Regions from separate parts of the Faecalimonas umbilicata genome, predicted to be linked through region 1. Evidence: predicted binding sites of a transcription regulator. Region 1 holds the regulator's gene; the other holds the start of a gene.
The links. Region 1 encodes HrcA, which represses chaperone genes, less so after heat shock. Its sites were predicted from a motif close to TGTTAGCACTCNNNNNNNNNGAGTGCTAACA; they were not measured.

Region 2: a site for HrcA is predicted at 4,335-4,365, ahead of clpB (ATP-dependent chaperone ClpB). Genes of this name have one in related genera too.

What each region holds. Positions count from the first base shown of each region.
Region 1 is NZ_AP031411.1:1,313,843-1,321,298, forward strand. It holds gene ACGG81_RS06275 (low molecular weight protein-tyrosine-phosphatase) at 1-218, shown strand, start outside; gene ACGG81_RS06280 (hypothetical protein) at 262-408, opposite strand; gene ACGG81_RS06285 (hypothetical protein) at 501-683, shown strand; gene hemW (radical SAM family heme chaperone HemW) at 873-2,087, shown strand; gene hrcA (heat-inducible transcriptional repressor HrcA) at 2,349-3,392, shown strand; gene grpE (nucleotide exchange factor GrpE) at 3,422-4,087, shown strand; gene dnaK (molecular chaperone DnaK) at 4,178-6,046, shown strand; gene dnaJ (molecular chaperone DnaJ) at 6,159-7,367, shown strand.
Region 2 is NZ_AP031411.1:895,101-902,556, reverse strand. It holds gene ACGG81_RS04320 (VanZ family protein) at 1-226, shown strand, start outside; gene ACGG81_RS04315 (DNA polymerase IV) at 248-1,480, opposite strand; gene clpB (ATP-dependent chaperone ClpB) at 1,690-4,287, opposite strand; gene ACGG81_RS04305 (rhodanese-like domain-containing protein) at 4,583-4,900, shown strand; gene ACGG81_RS04300 (FAD-dependent oxidoreductase) at 4,902-6,596, shown strand; gene ACGG81_RS04295 (amidohydrolase) at 6,660-7,456, opposite strand, start outside.

The sequences.
Region 1 (7,456 bases):
ATTTTTTAATTGGAATGGATACGCAGAATATTCGGAATATGTACCGGATTTTAGGAGAGGATCCGGAACAGAAAGTGTACAAGTTGCTAGATTTTACAGAACGGAAAGGAGATATTGCAGACCCATGGTACACCGGTAACTTTGATCTGACTTATCGGGATGTTCTGGACGGATGCAGAGGGCTTCTGAAATTTATCGAAGAACAAGAGAGTGTTTAACGAACAAGAAGATTTTATGTAACATTATTGTGGCAGAGGAGAATTATTCATCCTCTGCCACAATGTCTTCCAATACTTTGATCAAGTCGTGGATATTTTGGATCCGCACATTTCTTTCTAAAATAGTATTTTTCAGATTTACCGATAAGGATTCAAATTTTTCCCGTATTTCAGGAGCAATATAAGACATGTTTCTCACCTCGTAGATAGGATAGGCAAAAAGGAAAGAGCCTATACAGTTTTCCTGCAAAAAGTAAAAGAAATTTATTCAGATATTTACAAATGGAAATGAAAATCGCTATAATATTGTCCAGGGCAGAGTTATCTGTTCGGGAACATCTTAGAAAACACCAGACATATAGGAGAGAAGCACCTAAAAACAGAGTACAAGAAGATGACTGGAAGAGAGAAGAAGAAAACAGAGTAGTGGTATTAAGAAGCGTTAAAATAGGAAGCATGAACTAACCACGAGAGAAGCATCCATCGATGAAGACGGATAGTATTGTCTTTTTCTGCCTTGTAGGTAAAACGATTGCCTTATATTTGGATAGCAGAAATCTATTTTCCCTTTGTACTGATATTTAGAACAATAAATTTTGCGTGTACAAGATGTGCAGGCGGATAAGAAATAGAGAAAAGAAAGAGAGACTGAGCATGAAGAGAGAATTGGAATTATATATTCATATTCCGTTTTGTATGAAAAAATGTGCATATTGTGATTTTTTGTCCGGTCCGGCTCCGAGGGAGACGATAGATCGCTATGTAACAGCGCTTGTGGCAGAAATCAGGCAGTATCAAAAGTTGGCAGAGAATTATCGAGTTACAACGATTTTTTTTGGAGGAGGAACACCATCGATTTTGTCGGGAGGTCGGATGAAAGAAATTTTTGATGCGCTCCGGGATGTGTTTGAGATCCAAGCAGATGCGGAAATTACGATGGAAGCGAATCCGGGTACGGTCACAAAAGAAAATTTGCAGGCATACAGGGCATGTGGGATCAACCGGATCAGTTTTGGACTGCAGTCGGTCGATGATAAGGAACTGAAGCTGCTTGGGCGTGTACATACGATGCGGCAGTTTGAAGAGAGTTATGATCTGGCAAGGAAGGCGGGATTTCAGAATATTAATATAGATCTGATCTCGGCAATCCCAGGGCAGACAGTGGAATCCTGGGAGCACACATTGGATACCGTGATCCGAATGAATCCGGAACATATTTCTGCGTATAGTCTGATCATTGAGGAAGGGACGCTATTTTACGAGATTTATGGGGAGAACGCAAAAGAAGAGCAGGATAGTCAGTGTGAGAAATGTTTGGCTGATGACGGGAAACAGATGGATACAGGCAAGAACTTCCCAAAGCTTCCGGATGAGGAAGCAGAACGCCGCATGTATGAATTGACCGCAGAGAAGCTGGAAGCGGCAGGATATCTACAATATGAAGTTTCTAACTATGCGAAGCCGGGATATGCGTGCAGGCATAACAAAGGATACTGGCAGAGGGTGGAGTACCTTGGGATCGGCACTGGGGCGGCATCTTTGATTGAAAACGAGCGGTATCAGCATATTTCAGATACGGATCTTTATATCCGGGCAAATGGAAGGTTGGATCAGATCGAGGAGGAAAAAGAGACGCTAGATTGGAATGCACAGGTGGAGGAGACAATGTTCCTTGGCCTTCGGATGAAAGAGGGGGTAAACAAGCAGAAATTTAGAGAACGGTATCACAGAGAAATACAGGAAGTATATGGAGAGGTATTGGAAAAACTCAAAGAAGAAGGATTGCTTCGCGAAGAGGAGGAGCGAATCTGCCTGACAAAGAGAGGAAATGATCTGAGCAACTATGTACTTGCACAGTTCTTGTTATAACCTATAAAAATGTTTCAGATAGAAAGGCAATTGAAAAATTTTCAGAATGATAGAAAGGTTCCGGAAATTTTTTGATTGCTTTTTTGGATTGAAAGTTTCTAAAAATGTACATAATCTCGATAGAAAATAGTTTTTTACAAAAAATATAAAAAATATGTAAACTAGGTTGACAAACGAAAAGCATAGTGCTATCTTAATAATCGTAAGGTGTTAGCACTCGTAAGAATGGAGTGCTAATAAAGAAAAACGAGGAGGTGTGAGATGAAAGCAGATCATGGATTGGATGATCGGAAACTTAAGATTTTGCAGACGATCATTAAGACCTACTTAGAGACCGGGGAACCGGTAGGATCCAGAACGATTTCCAAATATACAGATTTGAATCTAAGTTCTGCGACGATCCGCAATGAGATGGCGGATTTGGAAGATCTGGGATATATCATACAGCCTCATACATCGGCGGGAAGAATTCCTTCAGACAAAGGATATCGGCTTTATGTAGATATGCTGATGGAGGATAAGGAGCATGAGATCACTGAGATGCAGGAGAAGATGCTTCAGAAGGCCGATAAGATGGAACAGCTTTTGCAGCAGGCTGCGAGAGTGCTGGCAAATAGTACAAATTATGCGACGATGGTTTCTGCTCCTACTTATAATAGGAATAAGTTAAAGTTCATCCAGCTTTCGCAGGTGGATGCCAATCAGATCATCGCGGTGATCGTCATGGAAGGCAACATTATTAAGAATAAGATTGTGGCGGTTGCAGAGCCGCTTGACAATGAGACAATGCTGAAGTTGAATATGCTGTTGAATACCAATCTGAATGGAATTGCGGTCGAAGATATCAATCTTGGCATGATCGCCAGACTGAAGGAACAGGCAGGAATTCACAGCGGTGTGATCAGTGATGTGCTTGATGCAGTGGCAAATACGATTCAGCTTGATAATGACCTTGAGATTTACACAAGCGGAGCGACAAACATTTTCAAATATCCGGAGCTGAGCGACAAGCAGAGTGCACAGGAGATCATCAGTGCTTTTGAAGAAAAGCAGCAGTTGGCAGAACTTGTGACACAGACGCTGGCAAGCGATGAGAACAAAGGAATTCAAGTTTATATCGGAAGTGAGACACCGGTACAGACGATGAAGGATTGCAGTGTTGTGACAGCGACTTACGAGCTTGGGCAGGGCATGCAGGGGACAGTTGGAATCATTGGTCCGAAGCGGATGGATTATGAGAATGTCATGAAGACATTAAAGACGTTGATGGTAGAACTGGATGCGATATTTCATAAAAAATCATAAGAAAGGTGGTACGACCATTGGATAAGAAGATGACACAGGAAGAAATGGTAAAAGAAGCCGTAGAGGAAGCAAAGAAAGCGGCAGAGGAACAGGACGCCGCTCAGGAAGCAGCGGGAGAAGATACAGAAGCGGTTGCAGAGGAAACCGTTGAGGAAGAAGCTGACAGCGAAGCATCCGAAGAGGAAGCTTTGGAAGAGACAGCAGAAGAAGGTTCCGAGAAAGGAGCAAAAGGGCTGTTTAAAAGAAAGCCGAAAAAAGATAAAAAAGATGAGCAGATCGAGGAATTAAAAGATAAGCTCACACGTCAGATGGCAGAGTTTGATAACTTCCGCAAGCGTACGGAGAAAGAAAAATCAGCGATGTACGAGATCGGGGCAAAAGATATTATCGAGAAGATTCTTCCGGTTGTAGACAATTTTGAGAGAGGACTCGGAGCTGTTACAGAAGAGCAGAAAGAAGATTCCTTCGTTTCCGGTATGGAGATGATCTACAAACAGATTATGACGACACTGGATTCTGTCGGAGTGAAAGCGATTGAGGCAGTTGGAAATGAATTTGATCCGGATTTCCACAATGCAGTGATGCATGTAGAAGATGAGGAAGTCGGGGAGAATATCGTTGTAGAAGAGTTCCAGAAAGGTTACACATACAGAGATACGGTAGTAAGACATAGTATGGTAAAAGTAGCAAATTAAAAATTCATTTAAGATGCATAAAGCATTTTGAATTTTATCAACAATAGATAGAGTAAGTAAACTTAGTATAAAATATAGGAGGATTTCATCATGGGAAAAATCATTGGAATTGACTTAGGAACAACAAATAGCTGTGTAGCTGTTATGGAAGGTGGACAGCCGACAGTCATCGCAAATACAGAAGGAGCAAGAACAACACCATCGGTTGTTGCTTTTACAAAGACAGGAGAACGTCTCGTTGGAGAACCTGCAAAACGTCAGGCAGTGACAAATGCTGATAAGACAATCTCTTCTATTAAGAGACACATGGGTACTGATTACAGAGTAACGATCGATGATAAGAAATATTCTCCACAGGAGATTTCTGCAATGGTACTTCAGAAACTGAAAGCAGATGCAGAAGGATATCTTGGAGAGAAAGTAACAGAGGCTGTTATCACAGTTCCGGCTTACTTTAACGATGCTCAGCGTCAGGCAACAAAAGATGCTGGTAAGATTGCTGGTCTTGATGTAAAACGTATCATCAATGAGCCAACAGCAGCAGCACTTGCTTACGGACTTGACAATGAAAAAGAACAGAAGATCATGGTATACGACTTAGGTGGAGGTACTTTCGACGTATCTATCATCGAGATCGGTGACGGAGTTATCGAAGTATTATCAACAGCAGGTGACAATAAACTTGGTGGAGATGACTTTGACCAGAAGATCACAGATTACATGTTAGCAGAATTCAAACGTGCAGAAGGAATCGACTTATCTACAGATAAGATGGCACTTCAGAGATTAAAAGAAGCAGCAGAGAAAGCGAAAAAAGAACTTTCTTCCGCAACAACAACAAACATCAACCTGCCATTCATCACAGCAAATGCAGAAGGTCCAAAACACTTTGATATGAACCTTACAAGAGCAAAATTTGATGAATTGACACATGACCTTGTAGAAAGAACAGCAGAGCCTGTAACAAGAGCGTTATCTGATGCGGGAATCTCAGCTTCTGAACTTGGAAAAGTATTATTAGTAGGTGGATCTACACGTATCCCGGCGGTACAGGAAAAAGTACAGAAATTGACAGGACATGAGCCATCCAAATCATTAAACCCAGACGAATGTGTTGCATTAGGAGCATCTGTTCAGGGTGGTAAATTAGCAGGAGATGCAGGTGCAGGCGACATCTTATTACTGGATGTAACTCCTCTTTCATTATCTATCGAGACAATGGGTGGTATCGCTACAAGACTGATCGAGAGAAATACAACGATTCCTACAAAGAAGAGCCAGGTATTCTCTACAGCAGCAGATAACCAGTCAGCAGTAGACATTAACGTTGTTCAAGGTGAAAGACAGTTCGCAAGAGATAATAAATCTCTCGGACAGTTCAGACTTGACGGAATCGCACCAGCTCCACGTGGAATCCCACAGATCGAAGTTACATTTGATATCGATGCAAATGGTATCGTAAATGTTTCTGCAAAAGATTTAGGAACAGGAAAAGAACAGCACATTACAATTACAGCAGGTTCTAACATGTCAGACAGCGAGATTGACAGAGCAGTAAAAGAAGCAGCTGAATTTGAAGCACAGGATAAAAAACGAAAAGAAGCAATCGATGCAAGAAATGATGCAGATGCGATGATCTTCCAGACAGAGAAAGCACTTGGAGAAGTCGGAGACAAGATTGATGCAAATGAAAAAGCAGCAGTAGAAGCTGACATCCAGGCATTAAAAGACATTCTTGCAAAATCTACACCAGAGAGCATGACAGATGCACAGGTAGAAGAGATCAAAGCAGGAAAAGAAAAATTAATGACAAGTGCACAGCAGTTATTTACAAAGATGTACGAACAGGCAGGCGCAGCAGCTGGAGCACAGCAGGCAGGACCAGCACCGGAAGCAGGACCGGCACCAGAAGGATTTAACGGTGACGATGTGGTAGACGGAGACTACAAAGAAGTATAATAAGACCAGATAAGTGCATTACCTGCACGGATTCTGCGGGATCTGAAGACTCACAGACAGTGGGAAATCAGGTTTCGCAGAATTTCCTTATGAAATGAAAGGTAGAAGAACAATGGCTGAAACAAAAAGAGATTATTATGAGGTGCTCGGAGTAGATAAAAATGCAGATGATGCGGCATTAAAGAAAGCTTACCGTGCACTTGCAAAAAAATATCATCCGGATATGAACCCGGGAGATGCGGAGGCCGAGAAAAAATTCAAAGAGGCTTCTGAGGCATATGCAGTACTTAGTGATGCTGAGAAACGGCGCAAATATGACCAGTTTGGACACGCGGCATTTGAAAACGGCGGTGGAGGAGCCGGCGGATTTGGCGGCTTTGATTTTAATGGTGCGGATTTCGGGGATATTTTTGGAGATATTTTTGGAGATTTGTTTGGCGGCGGCCGCAGAGGCGGACGTGCAGGCAATGGACCGATGAAAGGTATGAATATCCGCAAAGGAGTTCGGATCACATTTGAAGAGGCAATCAGAGGATGTGAAAAAGAGTTAGATCTTGTGATCAAAGATCCGTGTCCGAAGTGTAATGGAACTGGTGCAAAGCCGGGAACCAGTCCGGAGACTTGTTCCAAATGTGGCGGAAAAGGTCAGGTGGTATATACTTCCCAGTCATTTTTCGGTACAGTTCAGAACGTCCAGACTTGTCCGGACTGTGGCGGAACCGGTAAGATCATAAGAGAGAAATGTCCGGACTGTGCGGGAACTGGATACGTATCAAACCGGAAGAAAATTCAAGTATCGATTCCGGCAGGAATTGACAACGGACAGAGTATCCGCATCCGTGATAAAGGAGAACCGGGAACGAATGGCGGTCCGAGAGGAGATCTGCTCGTAGAGGTAACAGTATCCAGACATCCAATTTTTACACGTCAGGATATGAATATTTTCTCAACAGCTCCGATTACATTTGCACAGGCTGCGCTCGGTGGAGATGTGCGCATCAGCACTGTGGATGGCGATGTGATCTACAACGTAAAACCGGGAACAAAGACAGATACAAAAGTGCGCTTAAGAGGGAAAGGTGTTCCGTCTCTCCGCAACAAACAAGTGCGAGGAGACCATTATGTCACACTTGTGATCCAGACACCGGAGAAATTAAGTGCAGAGGCAAAAGAAGCGCTTAGAAGATTTGACGAACTAACTGGAAATTCCTTACATCAGGAAGATGGAACTATGGAAAAATCTGAGAAAAAGGCAAAACCGAAGAAAAAAGGATTTATGGATAAGCTGAAAGAATCTTTTGAAGAACAGTCGGATAAATAAGTATCTGGCTTCAGAAAAAGTAACAAAAATAGGACAGTCAGAGAGATGAAACTCTTTGGACTGTCCTATTTGTCTGTCTGGGAAAGTGT
Region 2 (7,456 bases), 420 kb from region 1:
CTATGATGATGTGCTCGATGATGAATACGATGATACATTCGATTACAATGATTATTATGAGGACGATTACGAAGAGGAAGATTACCGAGAAGTCATGCGCTCCTCCAGGCAACGAAGAACAAACTCTTCTTCCTCAAGAAACATCTCTTTGGAAAACGAATGGTTTGGAGACCTTTTTGAAGAGCAGCTTGGCAATGAAGTAAAAAAATTTACAGAAAAGCATTGATCTTTTGTTTTCCTTTTTCTACTATTCTTTTTCTGGCGGGAGCAGCACTCCTCTCATCACTGCATGCTCCCCATATTTTTTCCGAATCTCATCTACCGCTTTTTCAAGCTTTTCATATTTTGTATTGCGGGCATCCTTCTTTTTTCTCTGAACCTCCTGCTCCATCTGATAATCAAATAGATTCATCTGCCGCGGTGCACTCTCATCTACCAGCTTTGATGTCCGGACTCCTAACAGACGAATCGGTCTTCCATCCCACAATTCTCGAAAAAGACTGCAGGCATTCTCATACAGAATACTATCTGAACTGGTCGGCATCCTAAGCTGCTTCTGATGAGAAACACTTTGAAATGTAGCATATTTGATTTCCACATTGACCATCCCCGCCTGCTGTTTTGCTTTTCTGAGTCTTGCACCGACACTTTCCGCCAACATCAGAAGTACTTTCTGAGCCTCTTCCTCACTTACCACATCCTGAGACAGTGTCGTTGAATTGCCGATTCCTTTTGCCTGTGTCTGCTCCTTTTCCACCTTGGAATGCGTAATCCCATTTGCAAATTCCCACAGCATCCTCCCATGACTTTTCATGTGCAGCTCCAAAAGTTGTGGATTCATTCTGGCAAGATCCCCAATCGTGCGGATCTCAAGCTTTTCCAACACCTCAACGCTTGCTCTTCCCGCCATATAAAGTTCTGAAACCGGAAGTGGCCACATTTTTTCTTTCACCTCATCTGGAAACAACGTATGCACCTTATCAGGCTTCTCGAAATCCGATGCCATCTTCGCAAGAAGTTTATTCGAGGAGATTCCAATATTCACTGTAAATCCAAAGGTCTTTCGTACCCGCTCTTTGATTTCCTCTGCCGCCGCAACCGGACCGGAAAATCGATAAGCAATCCCTGTAAAATCCATATAGCATTCATCAACACTGACCTGCTCAATCTCTGGTGTATAGCCCTTCAAGAATTCCATCAGTCTCTGACTATACTGTCTGTACATCTTATGATCCGGCGGTTCAATTACCAGTGTCGCACACTTTCTGAGCGCGTTTGCTACTGGTTCCCCAGTTCTCACTCCATACTTTTTTGCAGGGATTGATTTTGCCAGAACAACCCCATGTCTGGATGCTTGATTTCCTCCTATAATAGAAGGAATCTTTCGCAGATCAATCTCTGACCCGTTTTTCAATTTTTCCACCGCAGTCCAGCTTAAGTAAGCGGAATTTACATCAATATGAAAAATAATGGATGACATGTCTGCTCCTTTCCCTAGCCTATTAAAAGTACACTTTTTCCATCTCTGATCTCTTTATCATCTGGGATTTCAAAAAAATATTCCGCGCAACAAAAAGAGAACATCTGTACTGTTTCTATCATTGCACAAATGTCCTCTTTCGTCAACGAAAAACGGCTCCACATGCAGACTGCTTCCACAAATCGCTTCCGCTGATTGAATTCACTTTGTTAGGATCTTACCCACGCCTTGACTCTCGCCTTGAGTGCTCCATCTTCTACATCGATCAAGATTGTATCCTCCGCTCCGATTTCTCCGGAAAGAATCAACTTTGCTGCCAGTGTCTCTACATTTTTCTGTAAAAATCTCTTAAGTGGTCTTGCACCGTACATCGGCTCATATCCGCCATCCACAACAAATTGCTTTGCAGCTTCTGTCAGTTCTATCTTCACTTGAGAATCCTGCAATCTTTTATTTAAATCCTGAATCAACAACTCAACAATCTCGTAAATATCTTTCTTCGTCAGTGGCTTAAACATAATGATTTCATCCAGACGATTTAAAAACTCCGGCCGGAAGTGTGCCCGCAGATCATTCATAACGAGAGTCTCACTCTCTTCTTTGATTTCCCCATTCTCATCAATTCCATCTAACAAATACGTAGAACCGATATTCGATGTCATGATCAAAATCGTATTTTTGAAATCAACGGTACGTCCCTGTGAGTCTGTAATCCGACCATCATCCAATACTTGAAGCAACACATTGAATACATCTGGATGTGCTTTCTCAATCTCATCGAACAGTACAACAGAATATGGTTTTCTTCTCACCGCCTCTGTCAACTGTCCTCCTTCATCATATCCGACATATCCCGGAGGTGCTCCGATCAGACGTGACACGGAATATTTTTCCATATATTCACTCATATCGATCCGAACCATATTGCTCTCATCGTCAAACAGACTTTGCGCAAGTGCCTTTGCAAGTTCTGTCTTACCAACACCGGTCGGTCCAAGGAATAAGAAAGAACCAATCGGCTTTGTAGGATCTTTGATTCCTGCTTTGGAACGGATAATTGCCTCCGTCACTTTCGTCACACCTTCGTCCTGTCCGATCACTCTTTTATGAAGTTCTTCGTCCAGATGAAGGGTCTTACTTCTCTCACTTTCATTTAACTTCGCCACCGGGATGCCCGTCCAGCGTGAGATGATCCTTGCAATCTCATCCTCTGTGACACTTTCATGCACAAGTGTCATCGATTTTCCTTTGACACGTTCTTCTTCCTCCTGAAGCTGCTTTGTCAGCTGCGGTAATCTTCCGTACTGAAGTTCTGCCGCCTTTTCCAAATCGTAAGAACGCTGTGCTTTCTGTATCTCCTGATTGACTTGCTCTATCTCCTCACGGATCTTCTGCAAACGTTCCACAGATGTTTTCTCATTGTCCCACTGCGCTTTCTTTCCGGCAAATTCATCCCGCATCTCTGCCAGTTCCTGCTGCAAATGAACAAGACGCTCTTGACTGAGTCTGTCATTTTCCTTTTTCAATGCAGCCTCCTCAATCTCTAACTGCATGATCCTTCTTCGCAGTTCATCCATCTCTGTCGGCATAGAATCTAACTCTGTCTTAATTAAAGCACATGCCTCATCTACAAGGTCGATAGCCTTATCTGGCAGAAAACGGTCTGTAATATATCTGTTGGAGAGTGTTGCAGCTGCCACAAGTGCGCTATCTGTGATCTTCACACCATGAAATACTTCATAGCGTTCTTTCAATCCACGAAGAATAGAAATGGCATCTTCCACCGTCGGTTCATCTACCATAACCGGCTGAAATCTTCTCTCTAAAGCCGCGTCTTTCTCGATATACTGCCTGTATTCATCCAACGTTGTCGCACCAATACAGTGTAATTCACCTCTCGCCAGCATCGGTTTTAACATATTGCCGGCATCCATCGCACCATCCGTCTTTCCTGCACCAACAATTGTATGAAGTTCATCAATGAAAAGAATAATATTCCCAGCACTGTTCTTCACTTCTTCCAGTACCGCTTTCAGACGTTCCTCAAACTCCCCGCGATATTTGGCTCCAGCTACAAGTGCCCCCATATCCAGCGCAAAAATCTTTTTATTTTTCAGACCTTCCGGCACATCTCCTCTGACGATTCTCTGTGCAAGGCCTTCTACCGCTGCAGTCTTACCGACACCAGGTTCTCCGATCAATACCGGATTATTCTTTGTCTTTCTTGAAAGGATCCGGACCACATTCCGAATCTCTGCGTCACGCCCGATCACCGGATCTAGCTTCTGTTCTCTGGCTCGTTCTACCAGATCGCTTCCATATTTATTCAAAGTATCATACGTAGCCTCCGGATTGTCGCTTGTCACCCTCTGATTTCCTCGGACAGTAGAAAGTGCTTGAAGAAATCCTTCTCTCGTAATTCCAAATTCTCTGAAAATGGCCTTTAATTCCTTGTTTGGATACTTCAACAGAGATAAGAAAATATGCTCTACCGAAACATACTCATCTCCCATCTGTTTTGCCTCATCTTCTGCATGGATCAAAGCTTTGTTCAAATCCTGGCCAATGTAGATTTGTCCGCCCTGTACCTTTGTGCGTTTTCTTAATCCTTCTTCCACGCGATTGCTAAACAACTGCTTCTGAATCCCCATTTTCTCGATTAGATTTGCGATTAAACTGTCATTTTGTATGATAAGAGCATACAGCAGATGTTCCTGCTCTACCTCCTGATTGCCATATTCATAGGCAACTTTTTCACATCCTTGTACCGCCTGCAATGAATTCTGGGTAAATTTATTAATGTTCATCTTGTTACCTCTCTTTCTTTTTGTTCTATAATAGATATAACATATGTTGTTAGCCATGTCAATAGACGAGTGCTAACATTTTTAATATTTTTTTTGTAATCTCATCACAGAATATTTCTTTTTTCTGTATTATAGTATTTTTATCAACTTTTAAATGTTTTATTATGAAAAAGAAATAGATGCTCTGCCTATTTTTCAGCTTTTCAAAAACTGGCAGATTTAAGATATCCAACGATTGTATCATTCAGCAGTATCAACGATTGGAACGAATATACTGTGACAAGGAGGTAACATTATGAGTTTTTTCGATTTTTTTAAACTACCTGATATTAATCAGGAATTGCTAGCTTTTCACAATACAAAAGAAGGCGTACTATTAGATGTAAGAACCCCTGAGGAATACAAAGAAGGACATATTCCCGGAAGCAAAAATGTCCCTCTACGCTCCTTATACGAAGGAACACCTGCTACACAGCTTCAGACACCTGTATTCGTTTACTGCCATTCAGGAGCCCGAAGTCGTCAAGCAGTTATCTTACTCAAAAAAATGGGGTATACGAATGTAAAAAATATAGGAGGCATCGCTTCCTATACAGGAAAGGTGGAAAAATAAAATGAAAATTGTAATTGTAGGCGGTGTAGCTGGCGGTGCAACTGCTGCCGCAAGACTCCGCAGATTGGACGAACATGCAGAAATCATTGTCTTTGAGCGCTCTGGATTTATTTCCTACGCAAACTGTGGACTTCCTTATTACATTGGAGATGTAATTACAGATTCAGACCTTCTTACTTTACAGACACCAGAAAGCTTCCTTTCTCGTTTCCGCGTATCCATGAAGGTACATCACGAAGTTACCTCCCTGCATCCGGAACGTCATGCAGTATCTGTAAAGAATCTGGAAACAGGAGAAGAATTTGAGGAAACCTATGACAAGCTCATCCTTTCTCCTGGTGCCAAGCCAACCCAGCCCAAACTTCCTGGTACAGATATCGACAAACTCTTTACACTGCGAACCGTAGAAGACACCCTGCGGATCAAAACCTATATTGAGAAAAACCAACCAAAGTCTGCTGTTTTGGCAGGAGGAGGCTTCATCGGATTAGAATTAGCCGAAAATCTCCGTGAGCTTGGCATGGAGGTCACCATTGTACAGCGACCAAAGCAGCTGATGAATCCGTTTGATTCAGATATGGCTGCCTTTCTCCATAATGAAATGCGTAAACATGGAGTAAAACTGGCTCTTGGACATACGGTAGAAGGATTTCAGGAAACTACAGATGGTGTCCGTGTTCTTTTAAAAGAAGAGGAACCTCTTTGTGCAGACATGGTAGTATTAGCTATTGGTGTTACTCCGGACACAAAACTAGCTAAAGATGCCGGTCTGGAACTTGGTATAAAAGACAGTATTTTAGTCAATGCGCATATGCAAACTTCCGCACCTGATATTTATGCTGTAGGGGATGCCGTACAAATAAAACATTCCGTCACCGGACAAGATACTTTAATTTCTCTTGCCGGACCTGCCAACAAGCAAGGACGTATTGCGGCAGAGCATATCTGTGGAAAAAACAGTTCTTATCCTGGCTCCCAGGGTAGTTCTGTGATTAAAGTATTTGATATGACTGCCGCTGTCACTGGTGTAAATGAAACCAATGCCAGAAAAGCCGGTCTGGCTGTAGACAAAGTAATTCTCTCTCCTATGAGCCATGCTGGCTATTATCCCGGAGGGAAAGTTATGACGATGAAAGTAGTATTTGAGAAAGAAACCTACCGGATCCTTGGGGCACAAATTGTGGGATATGAAGGTGTAGACAAGCGAATCGATGTACTTGCTACAGCCATCCATGCCGGGATGAAAGCTTCAGATCTGGCAGAATTAGATCTGGCCTATGCCCCTCCTTACTCTTCTGCCAAAGATCCAGTCAATCTGGCTGGATTTATGATAGAAAATATTTCTGATGGTACGTTAAAACAATTCCATCTGGAAGATATTAAAACGCTTCCCCTGGATGGCAGCGCTATTCTTCTGGATACACGAACCCCTGAGGAATACGAAAGAGGACATATGGCTGGATTTACAAATATCCCTGTAGATGTTCTGCGCGAACACCTAAAAGAACTCCCAAAAGAGAAACCAGTTTATGTCATGTGTCAAAGTGGTCTTAGAAGCTATATCGCCACCAGAATTCTGGAAGGAAATGGATATCGTGCTTACAACTTCTCCGGTGGATTCCGCTTCTATGATGCCGTTATGAATGATCGCTGCCTCATTGCATCCGCTGCCGCCTGCGGTATGGATCAATCATAAAACAACAAGGCTTTTTGTCCATACTCCTAAATGCATGACAAAAAGCCTCTTGTATTATATCTACTATTTCCAATAATTCGGAAACTGACTTCTCAACACCTTTGTGCAGACTCCCTCTCCTTCTCTGGCAAATTTCTCCTCATCCACTCCAGTCAGATGCCCATCTGCATACACAATCTTTCCATTAACAATCGTCATCCAGACAGGTCCTGTCACACCTGCTCTTGCAAGCAGATTTTTGGGATCATGGATTGCTCCGGTAAATTCCAGCCCTCTTGTATCAATAATAAATAAATCTGCTCCCTTTTCAACTTCCAGTGAGCCAAGATCATTTCTTCCAAGTGTTTTCGCTCCGTTGATTGTCGCCACTTTCAACATATCATACGCAGAAATACTTCCGCCTCTTTCCTTTGTGTGGTATGCCTGCATCAAATATGCCATGCGCAGTGCATCAAGTTCATTAGAGCTATCATTCGTTGCAGATCCATCACATCCAAGACTGACAACTATTCCCATGTCCTGAAGCTTTTTGATATCAAGTATTGGAAATCCTCCAAGAACTGCCGGTGCCGGGCAATGAGAAATCCCTGTCTTTGTCTGTGCGATCCGCGCATACTCTTCCGAAGTCAATTCCCATGCATGTGCATAGAAAACATCTTCCCCAATAAATCCAATCTGTTCGCACCATTCCAAGGTACGGATACCATAACGCGCTCTAATTCCTTCACTTTCTCCTTCTCCTAAATGTGTGTGAAGGCGAACCCCTTTATCTCTTGCAAGTTTTACAGATTCCACAAATGTATCTTTATAGCAGTTAATCGGCTGACACGGTGACACGACAATTTGGCTCATGGAATATG